Regions from separate parts of the Lelliottia nimipressuralis genome, predicted to be linked through region 1. Evidence: predicted binding sites of a transcription regulator. Region 1 holds the regulator's gene; the other holds the start of a gene.
What was found. Region 1 encodes LexA, which represses DNA repair genes until DNA is damaged. Its sites were predicted from a motif close to TNCTGTATGTACATACAGNA; they were not measured.
Positions count from the first base shown of each region.

Region 2: the regulator LexA is predicted to act here: its motif matches at 2,367-2,386, upstream of umuD (translesion error-prone DNA polymerase V autoproteolytic subunit).

Region 1 covers NZ_CP167172.1:272,295-281,313, forward strand. The annotation lists gene ubiA (4-hydroxybenzoate octaprenyltransferase) at 1-240, shown strand, start outside; gene plsB (glycerol-3-phosphate 1-O-acyltransferase PlsB) at 335-2,755, opposite strand; gene ACB496_RS01265 (diacylglycerol kinase) at 2,910-3,278, shown strand; gene lexA (transcriptional repressor LexA) at 3,388-3,996, shown strand; gene dinF (MATE family efflux transporter DinF) at 4,064-5,386, shown strand; gene ACB496_RS01280 (CsbD family protein) at 5,528-5,737, shown strand; gene zur (zinc uptake transcriptional repressor Zur) at 5,806-6,321, opposite strand; gene ACB496_RS01290 (cupin domain-containing protein) at 6,438-6,926, shown strand; gene traF (conjugal transfer protein TraF) at 7,149-8,408, shown strand; gene dusA (tRNA dihydrouridine(20/20a) synthase DusA) at 8,490-9,019, shown strand, end outside.
Region 2 covers NZ_CP167172.1:2,035,626-2,044,644, reverse strand. The annotation lists gene ACB496_RS09610 (zinc-dependent alcohol dehydrogenase family protein) at 1-606, opposite strand, end outside; gene umuC (translesion error-prone DNA polymerase V subunit UmuC) at 668-1,930, opposite strand; gene umuD (translesion error-prone DNA polymerase V autoproteolytic subunit) at 1,914-2,348, opposite strand; gene ACB496_RS09595 (putative quinol monooxygenase) at 2,473-2,769, shown strand; gene ACB496_RS09590 (hypothetical protein) at 2,759-3,601, opposite strand; gene ACB496_RS09585 (hypothetical protein) at 4,349-4,492, shown strand; gene ACB496_RS09580 (aldo/keto reductase family oxidoreductase) at 4,526-5,392, opposite strand; gene tcp (methyl-accepting chemotaxis citrate transducer) at 5,500-7,158, shown strand; gene smrA (DNA endonuclease SmrA) at 7,164-7,727, opposite strand; gene ACB496_RS09565 (LysR family transcriptional regulator) at 8,062-8,982, opposite strand.

The sequences.
Region 1 (9,019 bases):
GACAAGCTGATCATCGGGATATTGCAGGTCGCGGTGTTAGGGCTGATGGTACTGATTGGTTATCTGAACGCCCTGAACTGGGAATTTTACTGGTCCGTGCTGGTGGCGGGGATGCTGTTTGCATATCAGCAAAAGCTGATTGCGAATCGCGAGCGTGAAGCCTGTTTCAAAGCGTTTTTGAACAACAACTATGTTGGGCTGGTGCTGTTTTTAGGGCTGGCGATGAGCTATTTTTCCTGAAAAAAATGCCCGGCAGCGCTAACGCTCACCGGGCACATATCTGATGCATATTTGTAAGCCGGGAAAGGCGAAACCGCCTCCCGGCTTTTTTATGTCACTCGTCCTGCGTTGCGCTTTCAATGGTCAAACGCACGTCCGACGTTATCAGCTCGGCCAGCATCTGATAAACCTTCATCGTCTCTTCAGGTTCCGCATCGCCGGTATCGCTGATATAGCCTTCATCGCGCAGCGTCAGTACCAGTGAGCTAAACACCGCTTTATCGAAGAACTCTGGTGCGTTAATGCCGTGCAGCACGGATAAACGCTGAGCCAGCGTGCGGCTCTCTTTTTCCAGGGTACCACGGTTGATGGACGGGTTCGCGCTCAACAGCCAGAAGGTAATCGCGTAGCGCTGCAACGTCTCACGCGCACCGGCCGCCAGCAGTTGCAGCGTGCGGGAACGTGACGGGTTGATATGCAGCTCGTCATCTTTGACGGTCAACAGACCCTGACGCAGCAGCTCAGCGGTGAGTTTTTCCAGCTCAACGGCCACTTCATCTTTGCTCCAGCTCAGGAACAGCTCTTCTTTCAGCATCGGATAGAGCGTCTCAACATGGCGCAGCAGTTCCTGACGGGAAATGCGGCGATGCTGAGTGATGATGGCTGCCATCAGCGACGGCAACATCAGCATATGCGTGATGTTGTTACGATAGTAGGTCATCAGCACTGCCTGCTCGCGCGGCAGAATGATGATGTCCCCGATGGTGTCCTTCTCAACTTCGAACTTGTTCATCTGCAGCGCGTGGTCGATCAACTGACTGGCGGTGGCAGACGGAACGGTGGAATCCGCTGAGTACGGGACATTACGCATAATATCCAGATAGCAATCGAGCTGTTCGGTCAGCTGTTCGCGCGTCAGCGAACGCTGGCGTGAGGCTAACAGTGCTGTGACGCACAGGTTCATGGCGTTCGCCGCCCCGGCGTTGTTAATACGCACCATCAGATCGGCCGCGATATTATTCACCGTTGGCGTCAGCCACGCAGGGCGAATCGCTTCGATTGGGTCGATAGATTCGCGCCACTCCGGCACGTGCTGGTTCAGATAGGTCATCAGCGGCAGCGGTTCGCCAAAGTTCACGTAACCCTGGCCGAGATTGCGCAGCTTGCTCAGGCCTTTCAGCATCTGAGGCAGGCTCTCTTTCTCTTTGGTCGCACCGCGCAGCTCTTTGGCGTAAGTGCCCACTTCCATGACGTGCTCGTAACCGATGTAAATCGGCACAAGCGTAATCGGACGCGTACCGCCGCGCAGCATCGCCTGAATGGTCATCGACAGAGTACCGGTTTTCGGGTCCAGAAGACGGCCCGTACGGGAACGCCCCCCTTCGACGAAATACTCTACGGAATAGCCACGGCTAAACAGCTCGCCCAGATATTCGCGGAACACCGTGGAGTAGAGCTTATTGCCTTTGAAGGTACGACGAATAAAGAACGCACCCAGACGGCGGAAAATCGGGCCGGCTGGCCAGAAATTCAGGTTGATACCTGCCGCGATGTGCGGTGGTACCAGCCCCTGGTGATACAGCACATAAGACAGCAGCAGGTAGTCCATGTGGCTGCGGTGGCAAGGCACATAGACGATTTCGTGGCCGTCGTGGGCAAGCTGGCGCACGCGCTCGGCGTTATGGACGTTAATCCCCTGATACAGACGGTTCCAGGTGAAGCTCAGGATACGGTCGGAGAGGCGGATCATCTCGTAGGAGAAGTTGGCCGCAATCTCCTCCATCAGGGCGATGGCGTTTTGCTGGGCTTTCTCGTGAGAGATTTTCTTGCTGCGCGCTTCGTCTTCAACCGCGCGGGCAATGGCTTTAGATGCCAGCAATTTGTTGAACAGGTCCTGGCGTGCAGGCAGGCGCGGGCCAACGGCAGCCAGACGCTGACGGGCAAAGTGCATACGCGCGACGCGAGCCAGTTTCTGGGCGATGATTTTATCCGTCCCGTGCTCATCCGCCATGCGGCGCAGGGAGACGGAAGGGGAGAAACGTACAAAGCTGTCGCGGCCTAACCATGAGACGGCAAAGAACTTCTGGATGCCGTTCAGCATACGCAGTGGTGGGTTTTCCTCGCCTTTCTGACGACCAGGACGACGACCAAACATCACCGACACCGGCACCATCTGGACATCCAGACTTGGGTTGCTGCGGTGCAGATCGAGGTAGTCGTGGAACAGCTTGATGGACTCTTCTTTTGGCGTGTAATAGGTGAACACGCGCGGCCCGCCGTGAATAAACACGTAGCGCGGCAGCAGAGTTCCGTCGACCTCAAGGGGTTCGAGCGGATCGGGCAAGTCATGCGCCAGACATTGGGCGCGGAGCGTCAGTAAGTCTGCCTTCGAGTTGTAAGGCAAAACGTACATAATAGGGCGCGAGGTATCGAGCCCTAATTCCAGCGCAGGTTCCGCCGGGATAGACTTACTTTTTACCAGGACGCTTAATGGTAAATTAAGTAATTTGTAGTAAATTCGTGGCCAGCCGGACATAAACGATGTAAAGCCTCTGGTTAATAATGCAATTGCGGCGCAAGGATAACAGAAAGCGCGCAAAATTTCTGTTGTTACCGGTCATACTTCAGGCTGTATTGCTACGCGCTACAGCTATAGTTACTGACGCTAAATCTAAGAAAAGGTTCTTTTAATGGCCAATAATACCACTGGGTTAACCCGAATCATCAAAGCTGCCGGATATTCATGGAAAGGTTTCCGCGCCGCATGGATCAATGAGGCCGCTTTCCGCCAGGAAGGGGTTGCTGCGGTTGTTGCGGTGATCATCGCCTGTTTTCTGGATGTCGACCCGATAACCCGCGTATTGCTCATTGGTTCAGTCCTTCTGGTGATGATAGTGGAAATTCTCAACAGCGCTATTGAAGCGGTGGTGGATCGCATCGGTTCTGATTTCCATGAGCTGTCGGGCCGTGCGAAGGACATGGGTTCTGCCGCTGTGCTGCTGGCGATTATCATCGCAGCCATCACCTGGGGCACGCTTCTTTGGTCACATTTTCGATAAGGCTTCAGGAATCCAATAAGTCTCTGGTTTTTTGTGCAGTTTTTGATTCCAAAATCACCTTTGACTGTATATACTCACAGCATAACTGTATATACACCCAGGGGGCGGAATGAAAGCGTTAACGGCCAGACAGCAAGAGGTGTTTGATCTCATTCGAGATCATATCAGCCAGACGGGAATGCCACCGACGCGTGCGGAAATCGCGCAGCGCCTGGGCTTCCGTTCTCCAAATGCCGCTGAAGAGCATCTCAAAGCGCTGGCGCGTAAAGGCGTTCTTGAGATTGTCTCTGGTGCGTCACGCGGAATTCGCCTGCTGGTGGAAGAAGAAGAAGGTCTGCCACTTGTGGGGCGCGTCGCGGCGGGTGAGCCTTTGCTGGCACAGCAACATATTGAAGGTCACTATCAGGTCGATCCGGCTATGTTCAAGCCAAGTGCCGATTTCCTGCTGCGCGTCAGTGGGATGTCCATGAAAGACATTGGTATTCTGGACGGCGATCTGCTGGCGGTTCATAAAACGCAGGATGTGCGTAACGGGCAGGTTGTGGTTGCGCGTATCGACGACGAAGTGACCGTTAAGCGCCTGAAAAAACAGGGCAACACGGTTCAGCTGTTGCCAGAAAACAGCGAGTTTTCCCCGATTGTGGTGGATCTCCGCGAACAGGCTTTCTCTATTGAAGGTCTGGCTGTTGGTGTTATCCGCAACGGCGAATGGCTGTAATCTCTTACTGACAGGCTGTGGTCGCACCGCAGCCTGACTGTCTACTCTCAATTCCCGGTACTTTCTCATGTCTCTGCTGACAACCTCAGACAAGGCATTGTGGCGTCTTGCGCTGCCGATGATTTTCTCCAATATCACCGTTCCCCTGTTAGGGCTGGTGGATACGGCGGTGATTGGTCATCTGGATTCCCCTGTTTACCTCGGCGGCGTGGCCATTGGCGCGACGGCGACCAGTTTCCTCTTCATGCTGCTGCTCTTTTTACGCATGAGCACCACCGGGCTGACTGCCCAGGCGTTTGGTGCCAAAGATCCCGTTCGACTCGCCCGTGCGCTGGTGCAGCCGCTGATCCTCGCCCTTGGCGCAGGGCTGCTGATTGTTTTGCTGCGCACGCCGCTCATCGATCTGGCTCTGCATGTCGTGGGCGGTAGTGAAGCGGTGCTGGAACAGGCGCGGCGCTTCCTTGAAATCCGCTGGCTCAGCGCACCGGCATCGCTGGCAAATCTGGTTCTGCTTGGCTGGTTGCTGGGCGTGCAGTACGCGCGTGCGCCGGTGATCCTGCTGGTGGTGGGCAATTTACTCAATATCGTGCTCGATCTGTGGCTGGTGATGGGTCTGCACATGAACGTGCAGGGGGCGGCGCTGGCAACGGTGGTCGCCGAGTACGGCACTTTCTTCATTGGCCTATGGATGGTGAAACGCGTGCTGGCCATGCGGGGAATATCATTCGCGATGCTCAAAACAGCGTGGCACGGCAACATCCGTAAACTGCTGGCGCTTAATCGCGACATCATGCTTCGCTCGCTGCTGCTGCAACTTTGCTTTGGCGCCTTAACGGTGTTTGGCGCGCGCCTGGGGCCAGAGATCGTGGCCGTAAACGCGGTGCTGATGACTTTGCTGACGTTCACCGCCTATGCACTTGACGGTTTTGCCTATGCGGTGGAAGCCCATTCGGGCCAGGCCTATGGCGCTCGCGAGGCGGGGCAGTTGCAGGAGGTCTGGCGCGCGGCCTGTCGCCAGTCAGGGCTGGTGGCGCTGGTCTTCGCACTGATCTATGCCTTATTTGGCGGGCAGATTGTGGCGCTATTGACCTCGCTGCCTGAACTGAGAGAACTGGCTAATCACTACATCATCTGGCAGGTCGTGTTACCGGTGGTGGGGGTGTGGTGCTATCTGCTGGACGGTATGTTTATCGGCGCAACGCGCGGGGCGGAAATGCGCAACAGCATGGCAGTCGCGGCGGCCGGTTTCGCCCTGACGCTCTTCACGCTGCCCTGGCTCGGCAACCACGGTTTATGGCTGGCGCTGGCGGTGTTCCTCGCCCTGCGCGGCCTGTCATTAGCGCTGATTTGGCGGCGCCACTGGCGCAATAACAGCTGGTTTAGCGGATAGCGTGATTTGACGAAACGGTTAAAGATTCTGAATCTCAACACGCATGCCGAATCCTTATCTACAATTATTATCACGTCCAGCAGAAATGAACGTAACGGACGACTCGAATTTACGTGATAACCGAACGATGAGGAATTGATTATGAATAAAGACGAAATCGGCGGTAACTGGAAACAGTTCAAAGGTAAAGCGAAAGAACAATGGGGTAAACTGACCGACGATGACGTGACCGTCATTGAAGGTAAACGCGAACAGCTGGTAGGTAAGATTCAGGAACGCTACGGCTACGCGAAAGATCAGGCGGAAAAAGAGGTTGTTGACTGGGAAAAACGCAACGACTACCGCTGGTAACAGAGTTCTACCCGTTGTACACGGAAGTACAATCCCTGAGGGCGGCCTAATGGCCGCCCGCTTCGTTTTTAGCGCGGTTTTTTCTTCACCAGAATGGAGTGATCGTGCTGACATTCACCCTGATGACGACAGGCTTCCACTTCGACACAGGCTGAACACAACCCGTGTGCTTCAATCACGTTATGGCGCAGGGCAAAGCCCATTTTAGCCGCCAGCGAATGCATAATATCTTCCACACCTTCCGCCCCCTCTTCTTTGACCGCGCCGCAGCGATCGCAGATAAACATGGCAGAGGTATGTGTTGGCTGATCGAACAGATGGCACAGCACATAGCTGTTAGTCGACTCCACCTTATGCACAAAGCCTTGCTCCAGCAGGAAATCCAACGCGCGATAAACAGTGGGCGGTTTCGCCTGCGGCTCGCTTTCGCGCAGCAGATCGAGCAGATCGTAGGCGCTGATGGCACCGCGTTGCAGGCTCATCAGACGTAACACTTCAAGGCGCTGCGGGGTCAGGCGCACATTGCGTTGCGCACAGAGCTTTTCAGCTTGCGCTAACAGATCTTGCATCGTGGTCTTATCCATATCGCACCTCGAATTATGGAGTCTGGAAAACCCTCACTTTACCATGTTCTGCTGAAAACGCCGAGATCCGCCACAGTTGTGCTATACCTGACCCATCGCCACACGGGAAAAATACAATGAAAAGACCTGATTGCATCCGGCACTGGCGCGACGTCGAAGGTGCCGACGACTCCACTTATCCAGACAGCGACGAACTTTTTGCTATCGGCGCGCCGCTGGCCCGCAAACTGGGGCTTGGGCGGATCGGTATCCACCATGAACGCCTGCCGCCGGGCCGTCGCACTTCGTATCCGCATGCTGAAAGCGACGAAGAGGAGTTTATCTTTGTTATTGAAGGGTATCCCCAGGCGTGGATTAACGGGTATTTATGGAAGCTAGAGCCGGGCGACAGCGTCGGTTTTCCGGCCGGAACCGGCGTGTGCCACACCTTTATCAATAACACCGACGAAGAGGTGCGGCTGCTTGTGGTGGGCGAGGCGAACAAAAAACACAACCGCATCTATTACCCGCTCAACCCGGTCTACGCCGCCACCCGCGAGGACCGCTGGGTGGACCATCCGCCGCAATTTTTTGGCCCTCACGACGGAAAACCTGGGCGAAAATAATATCCTCTTCTATAAATATTGAGGGCCGTCACAAATTACAACAGGCCTCGCGGAAGATTTAACTTAGGGAACAGGCGTGTCTTTTTGATGTTATTCACAGCAATAGTTCGTCCCTGTATGGGTGATAACTGACAGGGGTTGTTTAATAACAGACTATAAAACGAGCATACTGTGAAAAAACATTTTAAATTTTCGGTGGTTAGCATCGCTGTCTCCCTGTTTATGGCAAACGAGGCGGGAGCAGCCAATACCTGGACAGAAGCGCGTAGCGACGCGATGGGCGGTACTGGCGTTGCATCAGGCAATTACGGTAGCGGAGCGTTTATTAACCCGGCACTGCTGGCAAAAGCAAAACCGGATGACGACATTACCGTTATTTTGCCTTCGGTCGGCGCACAGATTACTGACAAAGATAATCTGCAGGATCAGATCGACGATATCAGCGATAAAGTCGATTACTACGACGATGTGGTTAACAGCCTGACAGCGGCTGAGATCATCGCCAATCCTTTGGGATCCGTTAACCAGTTTCAGAGTGCCGCGAAAGATCTCGCTGACGAGCTGGACGATCTGAAAGGTAAAACCGCTCGCGCCACCGCCGGTGCCGGGATTGCGGTCAGCATTCCAAATAACGTGCTTGCGGTCGCCTTTGTGGCGAAAGGCAACGCTCACGCGCGCGTAAGCTCCTCTATCGACCAGCAGGATATCGATTATCTGCGCAGCATCCAGAACAGTAAACTGGTGGCGGGCAGCGTCGCGCTTGATGCCGCTCTTAACGGTTCGGATGAGATCACCAAAAATCTCAACTCCACGGCCTCAGGCCGGGCGGCGATTGTCTCTGACTATGGCGTCGCGGTGGCCCGTCAGTTTGATATTGGCGATGTGCCGGTCTCGGTCGGTATTACGCCAAAACTGCAAAAAACCTGGCTCTACAACTACACCACCTCCATTTACACCTACGACAGCAGCGACTGGAACAGCAGCCGCTATCGCACGGACGATACTGGCTTTAACGTGGATGCCGGTGTGGCTGCCGATTTTGGCGAGAACTGGACGGTGGGCTTGAGCGGGCAGAACCTGATGTCGCGGGATATCGATACCAAAGATATCCGTATCCGTAATGGCCGCACGGGTGACGTGGTGAGCTACAAAGATACCTACCAGATCCGTCCGCTGGTGACTGCGGGCGTGGCCTGGCATAACGATCTGGTAACCCTGACCGCCGATGGCGATCTGACCGAAACCAAAGGCTTCAAGAGCGAAGATAACTCTCAGTACGTCGGCGTCGGCGCCGAGGTCACTCCGCTCAGCTGGCTGGCGGTGCGCGCCGGTTATCGCGCGGACGTGAAGGACAACGACAGCAACGTCTTCACCGGCGGTGTTGGCTTTGCGCCGTTCAACGCGGTCCATGTGGATCTGATGGGTCTGTACGGCGAGGACAAAACCTGGGGGGCAGGCGCGCAGCTGAGCGTCACCTTCTAAGACGACCGGAGGCCATGCGCCTCCGGCTTTTCTTTGTGCTATAGTAGCGCCCCTTTTCCACCACATGCTTAAAACTTCGCCATGCCGTCAGAACTACAGTCCGATTTCCCTGCACACCGTTTTTCCATCGCGCCGATGCTCGACTGGACCGACAGACACTGCCGCTATTTCTTGCGTCAGCTCTCTCGCCACACGCTGCTGTACACCGAAATGGTCACCACCGGGGCGATCATTCACGGAAAGGGCGACTATCTGGCCTACAGCGAAGAAGAGCATCCGGTTGCGTTGCAGCTTGGTGGCAGCGATCCGGCGGCGCTGGCGCATTGTGCGAAACTGGCGCAAGAGCGTGGGTACGACGAAATTAACCTCAACGTCGGCTGCCCGTCCGATCGCGTGCAGAACGGCATGTTCGGCGCGTGCCTGATGGGGAATGCCCAACTGGTGGCGGATTGCGTCAAAGCGATGCGCGATGTGGTGTCGATTCCGGTGACGGTCAAAACCCGTATCGGCATCGACGATCAGGACAGCTACGAATTCCTGTGCGATTTCATCGACACTGTATCCGGGAAGGGCGAGTGCGAGATGTTTATTATCCACGCGCGTAAAGCCTG
Region 2 (9,019 bases), 1.8 Mb from region 1:
ATCCGTCTCATTGGCGATGGCGTGAATCGCCGCCGTGTCGTGGTGCGATATTGGCGTGATCCCCCGCGCCACCAGCCGGTCGGCGTGAACCACTGAACGATGAATGCCGTACACGGATTCGGCCCCCGCCTGAAGCGCCCACTGTCCCAGCAGGAGCGCACAGTCCGATCCGGCGGCCGTCAACAGCACGCGTTTTCCCCGTGGCGGAGAGTGTTTTAACATCAGCTGCGCGGCCAGCGGATTGATGTACGCGCGCGCGGCAAGCACGGAATCGATAAAGTCGGGCACAGGAACCGCCAGATCCGCCGGGCAATCCACCACCTGCTGCCAGGTTCCCTGTCCGCGCAGCGGCAGCACCCGTTTACCGGTCCAGCCGGGCGGCCCGTCAATCACCACCCCAACCCCCTCGTAACCTGCAATGGCAGGCAGCGGCGTGCGATGGCGATAAGCCCCGGTAATGGGGATCAGATCCGAGGCGTTGACCGGCGCGAACAGCATCTGCACCCGTAACTGGCCGGGAGCCAGCGGCCCGCAGACGGAGGATTCCAGGTGCAGCACCGATTCCGACTCACCAAAACGGCGGTACATTAGCGCAACGTTGTTCATCAGCGGCCCCAAGCAGAGTTAAACCGCACGAGTTTACTGTCTCGCGCGACGAGGGAAACGACTATTTTGCCACAGGCAAATCGGCGTAGCGTGTCGTATACCCCGGCGACAGCATTTCGCGTTTCATCGCCCAGCTTTTCTGGCTGCCCTGACCGGCAAACCAGACCGTTCCACGCCCGGAGAGATTGAGCCGATCGATAGTCTGCATCAACGCCTGGCTGTTGTTTCGCGGCTGGTATTCATCAAACAAATTCAGCTGCGCGACCCCCTGGCTGAAAAAATCGCTCAGCATCACCCCCGCTTTCATATAGCGAAAACCGTCCTGCCAGATCCGCTCCAGCGCATGGCTGGCGACGCGGATGATATCGCGCGTGTCGTTCGACGGGATCGCCAGACGACCGCTGGCCTGAGGGCCATAAAACACTTCATTTTCCGCGTGCGGGCTGGTGCGCATAAACACGCTGATCACGCAGCAGAACTGCTTTTCTGCCCGCAGCTTCTCGGCGGCACGTTCCGCGTAAGCGCACACCGCCTGCTGCATCTCGCGGTACTCCGTAATGCGGTGCCCAAAGGAGCGGCTACAGATGATCTGCTGTTTCGCTGGCGCGAATTCATCGATCTCCAGACAAGGCTCGCCGCGCAACTCACGCACCGTGCGCTCCAGTACCACATTGAAATGTTTACGGATCACCCAGGTTGAGCACTCCGCCAGCTGCAGCGCGTTTTCAATGCCCATCTGATTGAGTTTTTTGCCGATGCGCCGCCCCACGCCCCACACTTCGCCCACCGGCACCAGCGCGAGCAGCTTTTGCTGACGATCCGGATCGGACAGATCCACCACGCCATCGGTCTTACGCCAGGTTTTGGCCGCAAAGTTGGCCAGCTTGGCGAGGGTTTTGGTCGGCGCGATACCGACGCCAACGGTCAGCCCGGTATTTTTCAGGATCTGCTCGCGGATCTGACGGCCAAATGTCTCAAGCGCGATGCAGTTCGCCACGCCGGAGACATTAATAAAGGCCTCATCGATGGAATACACTTCAATCGCAGGCGCCATCTCCGCCAGGATCGTCATCACGCGATGGCTCAGGTCTGCATACAGGGCGTAGTTGGAGCTAAACACCGCCACTTTTTGCCGCCGCAGTTCGTCTTTGATCTTGAAGTAAGGCGCACCCATCTTGATGCCGAGCTTTTTGGCTTCTGCCGAGCGGGAAATAATGCATCCGTCGTTGTTGGACACCACCACCACCGGTTTGCCCTGCAGATCGGGGCGAAACACCGTCTCACAGGAGGTGTAGAAGCTGTTGACGTCAACGAGCGCGAACATGTTTGTGCGATTTCACGGTGTGCGTTACCACGCCAAAGAGCTGCAGCTCGTCCTCTGACTGGAAAACGATGGGAGAATAGTGCTTGTTGTGCGGCAGCAGATGGAGGTACGGGCGGGTGCGCAGCTCTTTCACGGTGAACTCTCCCGCAATCGCCGCCACCACAATATCGCCATGTTCCGCCGTTAACGATCGGTCGATCACCAGCAGATCCCCGTCGCCAATCCCTGCGCCGATCATGGAATCCCCGCTCACTTTCACAAAATAGGTCGCACTGGGATGTGCGATGAGCAGTTTGTTCAGATCGAGACGATCTTCGACATAATCCTGCGCCGGACTGGGAAACCCGCACGGGACGCGCTCCAGGAAAAGCGGTAATTCGATGATTTCTTTATGTTCACATGAAAAAACAGGATTCATGATAGCCAACCCGATAATAACTGTATATAAATACAGTATTATGCATTTAGCAATCAGATCAAGTCGATTCTGGCCCGCGAAAATGAAGCCGTTGAAGTCACACGGAATTTAAAAAGGAGAGATCATGCTGAAAGTCATCGCGGAAGATTTTATTAAACCGGAAGCCATTGAGACCGTACTCCCGCTCTACCGCGCGCTGGTGGAGGCCACCAAACGGGAGCCGCTGTGCATTGCCTACGATTTATATGTGGACGAGAAAGATGCCGGGCATTTTGTTTTTATCGAAGAGTGGCCGGATCGCGCCGCGCTGGATGCGCATTGCGCGAGCGAACACTTCAGACGGCTGGTGCCGATGATTAACCAGCACCAGCGAAAAGCGCCAACCTTTATTCTGATGGGCGGTTTCAGCCCTACAGTTTAAACGTGAAATCAGCGATATACCGCTCGCCGCCTTCGGCAATCGCCTTCGACAGCTTCTTGTAATAACGCTCAACGCCGTAGGCTTCGATGTGCTGGATTTGAGCGCGAACCGGCGCGCAAAACAGCTCGGGGTTACCGGCCCCCACTCTTTTGCTGTTGGGCGGCAGCTCGGACGAAATCGCTTTAAACCAGGTGCGCACGGCGCTCTTCAGCGTGGCGGGCACTTTGGCGACGTCGTCGATGCCCGTCAGCACCTGCACCGTGGGAAACTGGTTGGCCTCGACGGCTGTTTTGAGGCGGTTAAAGAACTGGCTGAATAATTCAAACGAGCTTAAATCAGAAATCTTCTGTTTCGTGGAGCCACGGGTTTTGCTGGCCACTTTCGCACCGCTTCTCCCGCGTTGAGGGCTTTCTTCGAGTTGCAAATCAAACAGCAGATTGCAGTGCTCCCGACGTTTTTTCACATCGGAGAACATTTCCAGAAACGTAGAGATAAACTGCGGCGTCATCAGATCGTGAAGCTCATGGTTCACCAGCCACTGGGAGCGCGCAAACGCGCCAGGTGTAATGAACCAGTCCGGTGTGTCGGTGAAGCGCCTTGACCGACCTTTGCTGTCAAATTCGACGAACTCAGCCCCGTTCGCAAAGGCGAAACGGCAGTTCTTCAGACTGATAATAGTGTGGTTCATGATCAACGCATCTTTGATAAATCTGGCCACCACCGCACTCATCACAAAGGCGGTGTGCTTATCATCACGGATGACATACTTCAGATCTTCGACAGACTTCACGCCGGGTTCAAGATTATCGAATTCCAAGAAAAGGTGATACATGCCGATGACTTCCTGATAGCGCCAATCCGCAAAGGATAACACAGATTAATATTAGGGTTGTTAATTGCCAGTATCCCTTTGCAGACACAATATACACTTAACGCACACTACAACATAAAACATAGCACACTAAAAAAAATAAAAATCATCACTTCACATAAAAAATAGACACTACAAACTCACTAAAATAAAACTTTTTCAGAATTTTATGCTGTTTTTACGCCTGCTCTTGCAATCGTTCTTTGCAGAAATGTTACATCTTTCGCGCCCTCTCTCTGGCGCACTATCGGCGAAAAATGGGACTTTCCGAATTTTAAGTGCATAAAAAAGCATTTTATTGCATAGGTAAAGATCCCACGTTGAGGTGATGTTTAATTGTTTACATCCCTGTAATTCATTGAGCAGATTTATGATTAAGCCAGAAGCTCTCATGCAGGATCTCATCCCGATAATGGAAGCGTTTACACACTATGCAAAACCGGATGATTATTTTCCGCTGTTTTACACACTTTCCATACTCAAGCCTTTCCCCTTTCAAATGAAAATCGGCACAAAAACCAGGCGCGTTTTTAACGGATTTAATACAAATTAAACCGCAGTTTCAGAAAGTTGACTTGTAATCACTCTCCACGCATATTTCACAGCACGAATTAACAAGACAACGTTTGGAGGACTTGAGCAATGCCAAGCCGAGATTACCCGGACAAGCGTGTAGCACGCGGTACAGCAAAGGATGCTAACTTAAAAATGTTGAGCGCGAGGATTGAATCCACGCTGGTCGAATATGTCAGAGCCACGGCGTATGAAACGCGGCTGAGTAAGCAGGAAATTATCGCTGAGGCGCTAGAGCTGCACAGAAGAAGCCGAATGACGGAAGCGGCCACGGAATAAAGGCGTGGCCGCCTGTTTACCTGGACAGACGGGTTATTCCGCCAGCGCGTCCAGAGCAGCCAGGGCGTCATCCGGCAGCACCAGATCGCCAGCCGCCAGGTTTTCGCGCAGATGTGCCACCGACGAAGTGCCAGGAATCAGCAGGATATTCGGCGAGCGTTTCAGCAGCCATGCCAGTGCAACCTGCATTGGCGTGGCACCCAGTGAATCAGCAACCACTTGAAGGCCGGACGATTGCAGCGGCGTGAATCCCCCCAGCGGGAAGAACGGCACATAGGCAATCCCCTGCTCCGCCAGCTCATCGATCAGCGCATCGTCGCGACGATTAACGATGTTGTAGAGATTCTGCACGCAGACAATCGGCGTGATGCTCTGCGCCTGCGCAATTTGCGTGGCAGTAACATTGCTCAGCCCAATGTGTCGTACCAGCCCCTGACGCTGTAATTCCACCAGCGTAGTTAAAGGTTCTTCGATCGATCCCTCTGCAGGGCCGTGAGCGCTAAACATGATGCGTAAATTCACCACATCCAGCACGTCCAGCTGCAGGTTTCGCAGGTTATCATGCACCGCCTGCGTCAGCTCCTGCGCCGAAAAGGCCGGCAGCCAGGAGGCGTCAGTTCCGCGACGGGCACCAATTTTCGTTACCAGCGTCAGATCGTCACGGTACGGGTGCAGTGCTTCCCGAATCAGCTGATTGGTCACATGCGGGCCGTAGAAATCACTGGTATCAATATGATTCACCCCTGCCGCCACCGCTTCGCGCAGCACTGCCAGCGCAGCCGCTTTGTCTTTTGGCGGACCAAATACACCGGGACCAGCAAGTTGCATCGCGCCATAGCCGAGTCGGTTAACCGCGCGAGTCCCTAACGTATAACTGCCACTTTTCTCAATACGGGTCATATGCGTCTACCTGTCTGACTGCCAATTAAGCAGTAGTAAAATTAAAGTTTAGCCCCACTACGTCGATAACAATGATGCAACTTCTGCACATCAAATGGGCTTCCGTCATGCTGAAAAATCTGCACGTTATTACCGGGATTGTCTTTGCTCTCACTATATTCTGCCTGTTGCAAGTCGTCACGGGGGGATTGTTTTATTCCGCTGTCAGCAATGACCGTCATAACTTCCAGAACTCAGGCAACCTGAATGCGCAGCAGGAGAGCCTGAGCGACAGCGTCAACACGCTGGTCAAAACTCGCGTCACGGTGACACGCGTCGCCATTCGTTACCTCAAAAATCAGCGCGACCCGGCCTCTCTGGCGGCGATCAATAAGCTGCTCGGTAACGCCAGCGATTCCCTGACCAAAGCGGAAAACTACTACAGCGCCTGGCAGGCCATGCCTCCGGTGAAGGGCCAGCGCCCGGAACTCACGGCTGAAATGCAAAAAGCGTACACCCAAATGCATGAGGTGATGCGCCTGTCGATTGAGTATCTGCGCGCGGATAACTATCAGGCGTATGGCGATCTCGACGCGCAGCAGGCGCAGGATGGGATGGAAGCCGTCTACACCCAATGGCGGGCGGAAAACAACACCCTCTTGAAAGCGGCGGCTAAAGAGAACCAGAACAGTTTTACCCATATGCAGTGGACGCTGGGCACCATTTTCCTGGTGGTGGTAGCGGTACTGATTGTGTTCTGGCAAGGATTGCAGCACCTGCTGCTGAAACCTCTGCGCAGCGTGATGAATCATATTCGCACCATCGCCAGCGGCGATTTAACACAAGCTATTTCCATCGACAGCCGTAACGAGATGGGCCAGCTGGCGGCCGGGCTTCATGAGATGCAGACGTCGCTGGTCACGACCGTCAGCGCGGTGCGCGGCAGTACCGATTCTATCTACACCGGCGCGGGCGAAATCGCCGCGGGCAGCAATGATCTCTCGGCCCGTACCGAGCAGCAGGCCTCTTCGCTGGAAGAGACGGCGGCCAGCATGGAAGAGCTGACGGCCACGGTAAAACAGAACTCAGACAACGCGCGGCAGGCAACGCTGCTCGCGAAAAACGCATCGGAAACGGCGGATCGCGGCGGGCGTGTGGTGGATAACGTAATCCGCACGATGACCGAAATTGCCGACAGCTCCCAGCAAATTGCGCACATTACCAGCGTGATCGACAGCATCGCCTTCCAGACGAATATTCTGGCGCTAAACGCCGCGGTGGAAGCGGCGCGAGCCGGTGAACAAGGGCGCGGATTTGCCGTGGTCGCCGGGGAAGTTCGCACCCTGGCGAGCCGCAGCGCACAGGCGGCGAAGGAGATCAAAGCGCTGATCGAAAATTCCGTCAGCCGGGTGAATACCGGCTCCGGCCAGGTGAGCGAGGCCGGGGAAACCATGAAAGAGATCGTCGCGGCCGTCACCCGCGTAACCGATATCATGGGTGAAATCGCGTCGGCGTCCGATGAACAGAGTCGCGGTATTGAGCAGGTGAGTCTGGCGGTTTCGCAGATGGATAGCGTGACGCAGCAAAACGCCGCGCTGGTGCAGGAGTCGGCTACGGCGGCAGCGGCGCTGGAGGATCAGGCGGAACAGTTGCGCCAGGCCGTCGCCGCATTTCGCCTGAACGTACAAACGCAGACGATCTCCCCGCGCGCGGCAAACCTGAAAACACCGCAGGTATTACGCCCGGCGGCAGCCTCCGCCGGAGATGGTAACTGGGAAACTTTTTGATGCACTTAGCGGCTGCGCTTCGCGTGCCGCTCCCGGTTATCCAGCTTAGCGTCGTCCGATTTTTGTAAGGCTACATAGCACGCACCGCTGCCGCCATGATGGGGCAGCGCAACGCAAACGGCCTGCACGGCGTCGAATTCCGCCAGCCAGCGCGCCAGGTAGCTGCGCACGATATTGGCATGCGAGCCCTCTTCCCGGCCCTTGCCGTGGATGATAATCAGATTGCGTAAACTGTCCTGTTGCGCCTGCTGAATAAATGCAAACAGCATCTGACGGCACTGCTCCACCGGCTGGCGTAATAAGTTCAGGCTGGCCTGACGCGGATATTTACCGGTGCGTAGCTTATCAATGACTCCCCGCTGAACGCCTTCGCGCTGAAACATCAGCGGTTCGGAAAGCGGCAGAACATCGAGGAAGCCGAGGGTGAGGAAGTTATCGAGCTGGGTAGTGTCGATACGCTGACGGGCACGCGGATTGCGGCTCGGTTGCCAGTTAATATCGGTGCTGCGCTTCAGCGGCTGGACATCATCCATGGCGTCAAGAAAAAGCGATTTGTCGTCAGGTTTCATGGTGCTCCTCCCGCTACATCTGAAGGCGTACTATACCTGCGCCAGGCGAGCGTCTCAATATCAGCCGAGCGCCCTGAAAAAATAATAACGCGCAGATATGTATTAAAAAAGCTAATAGATAATCGTGAAGCCGCCTTAAAATAAATTTAACAGGTGATTAAGTGTACAGTTTAAGTTAAAAATAAGTTAAATCATGCACTCCGATCACTTTATTTTTAGAGGAAAGCTGTTATAACTAAATAAACCTGCAACACGGATAATAAGCGGGACTTGCACAAGGATGCACTGCTGTGTGTACTGTAGGGTCTGTCCGATGTCGGCAGGCTCTATTTTTTTATTTCCCTTCGTTGAACATTATTCCACGGGCGTGTCTTCTGAACTGCGTTATTAATGATGCCGTCAACGGTGTTTGTCGGGAATCACGTCTTTGGATTAAATAATAAGCGGCTTTGGGTAATATTTCTTCAACCGGCAACATCACCAGACGATGCGCCAGCAGAGGGTCGCAGCCCAGCTCCTGCGGCAAAATGCTCAAAAAATCGCTTTGCGCCACCAGGCTAATACAGGATGAGAATGTTTCGCACACCACGCCAATTTGCGGTATTTGTGAGCGATGGCGGAATATGTCTTCAAGTTGTTTGTAATAACTTCCGCGCGGCGTGGGCATCGTCCAGTTATAATTCATAAGCTCACTAATGGATTTTGCGCCAATCGCCGGATGGCCTTGCCGACAAAATATGGCGAAGGGTTTTTCGAACAGTTTTTCAAAGGTAAATTCGTGATCGTAAGGACCCTGATAATAGGTATTGATGGTGAAATCCAGCTCTCCCTGGCGTAATTCATTGATCATCGACACCAGTTGCCCTTCCATAATTCGCACTTTCACCTGCGGATGCTGCTCGTGAAAACGGGTGATCACCGCAGGCATTAACGTCCGGGCCACGCTGGCTCCCATCCCGATATTGATCTGCCCGCCCTGCAACCCCTGACGCTGGCGAATATCATCCTGCGCGGCGCGCAGCTCTTCGAGGATCAGGTTGGCGTGCTGATAGAAACTCTCGCCGCATTCCGTCAGCGCCACGCCTTTACTGCGCCGCACAAACAGCTGCGCCGCCATCCCCTCTTCCAGCTCTTTGATGGATTTGGTTAACGCCGGTTGCGACAGATTCATCGCCCGGCTGGCACCGCGAATACTGCCCTGACGCGCCACTTCGACGAACGCGCGGATCTGATGAAATTTGACCTGAAATGACATAGCCCGACCGATAACCGTTGTTTATCAGAGTAAAGAA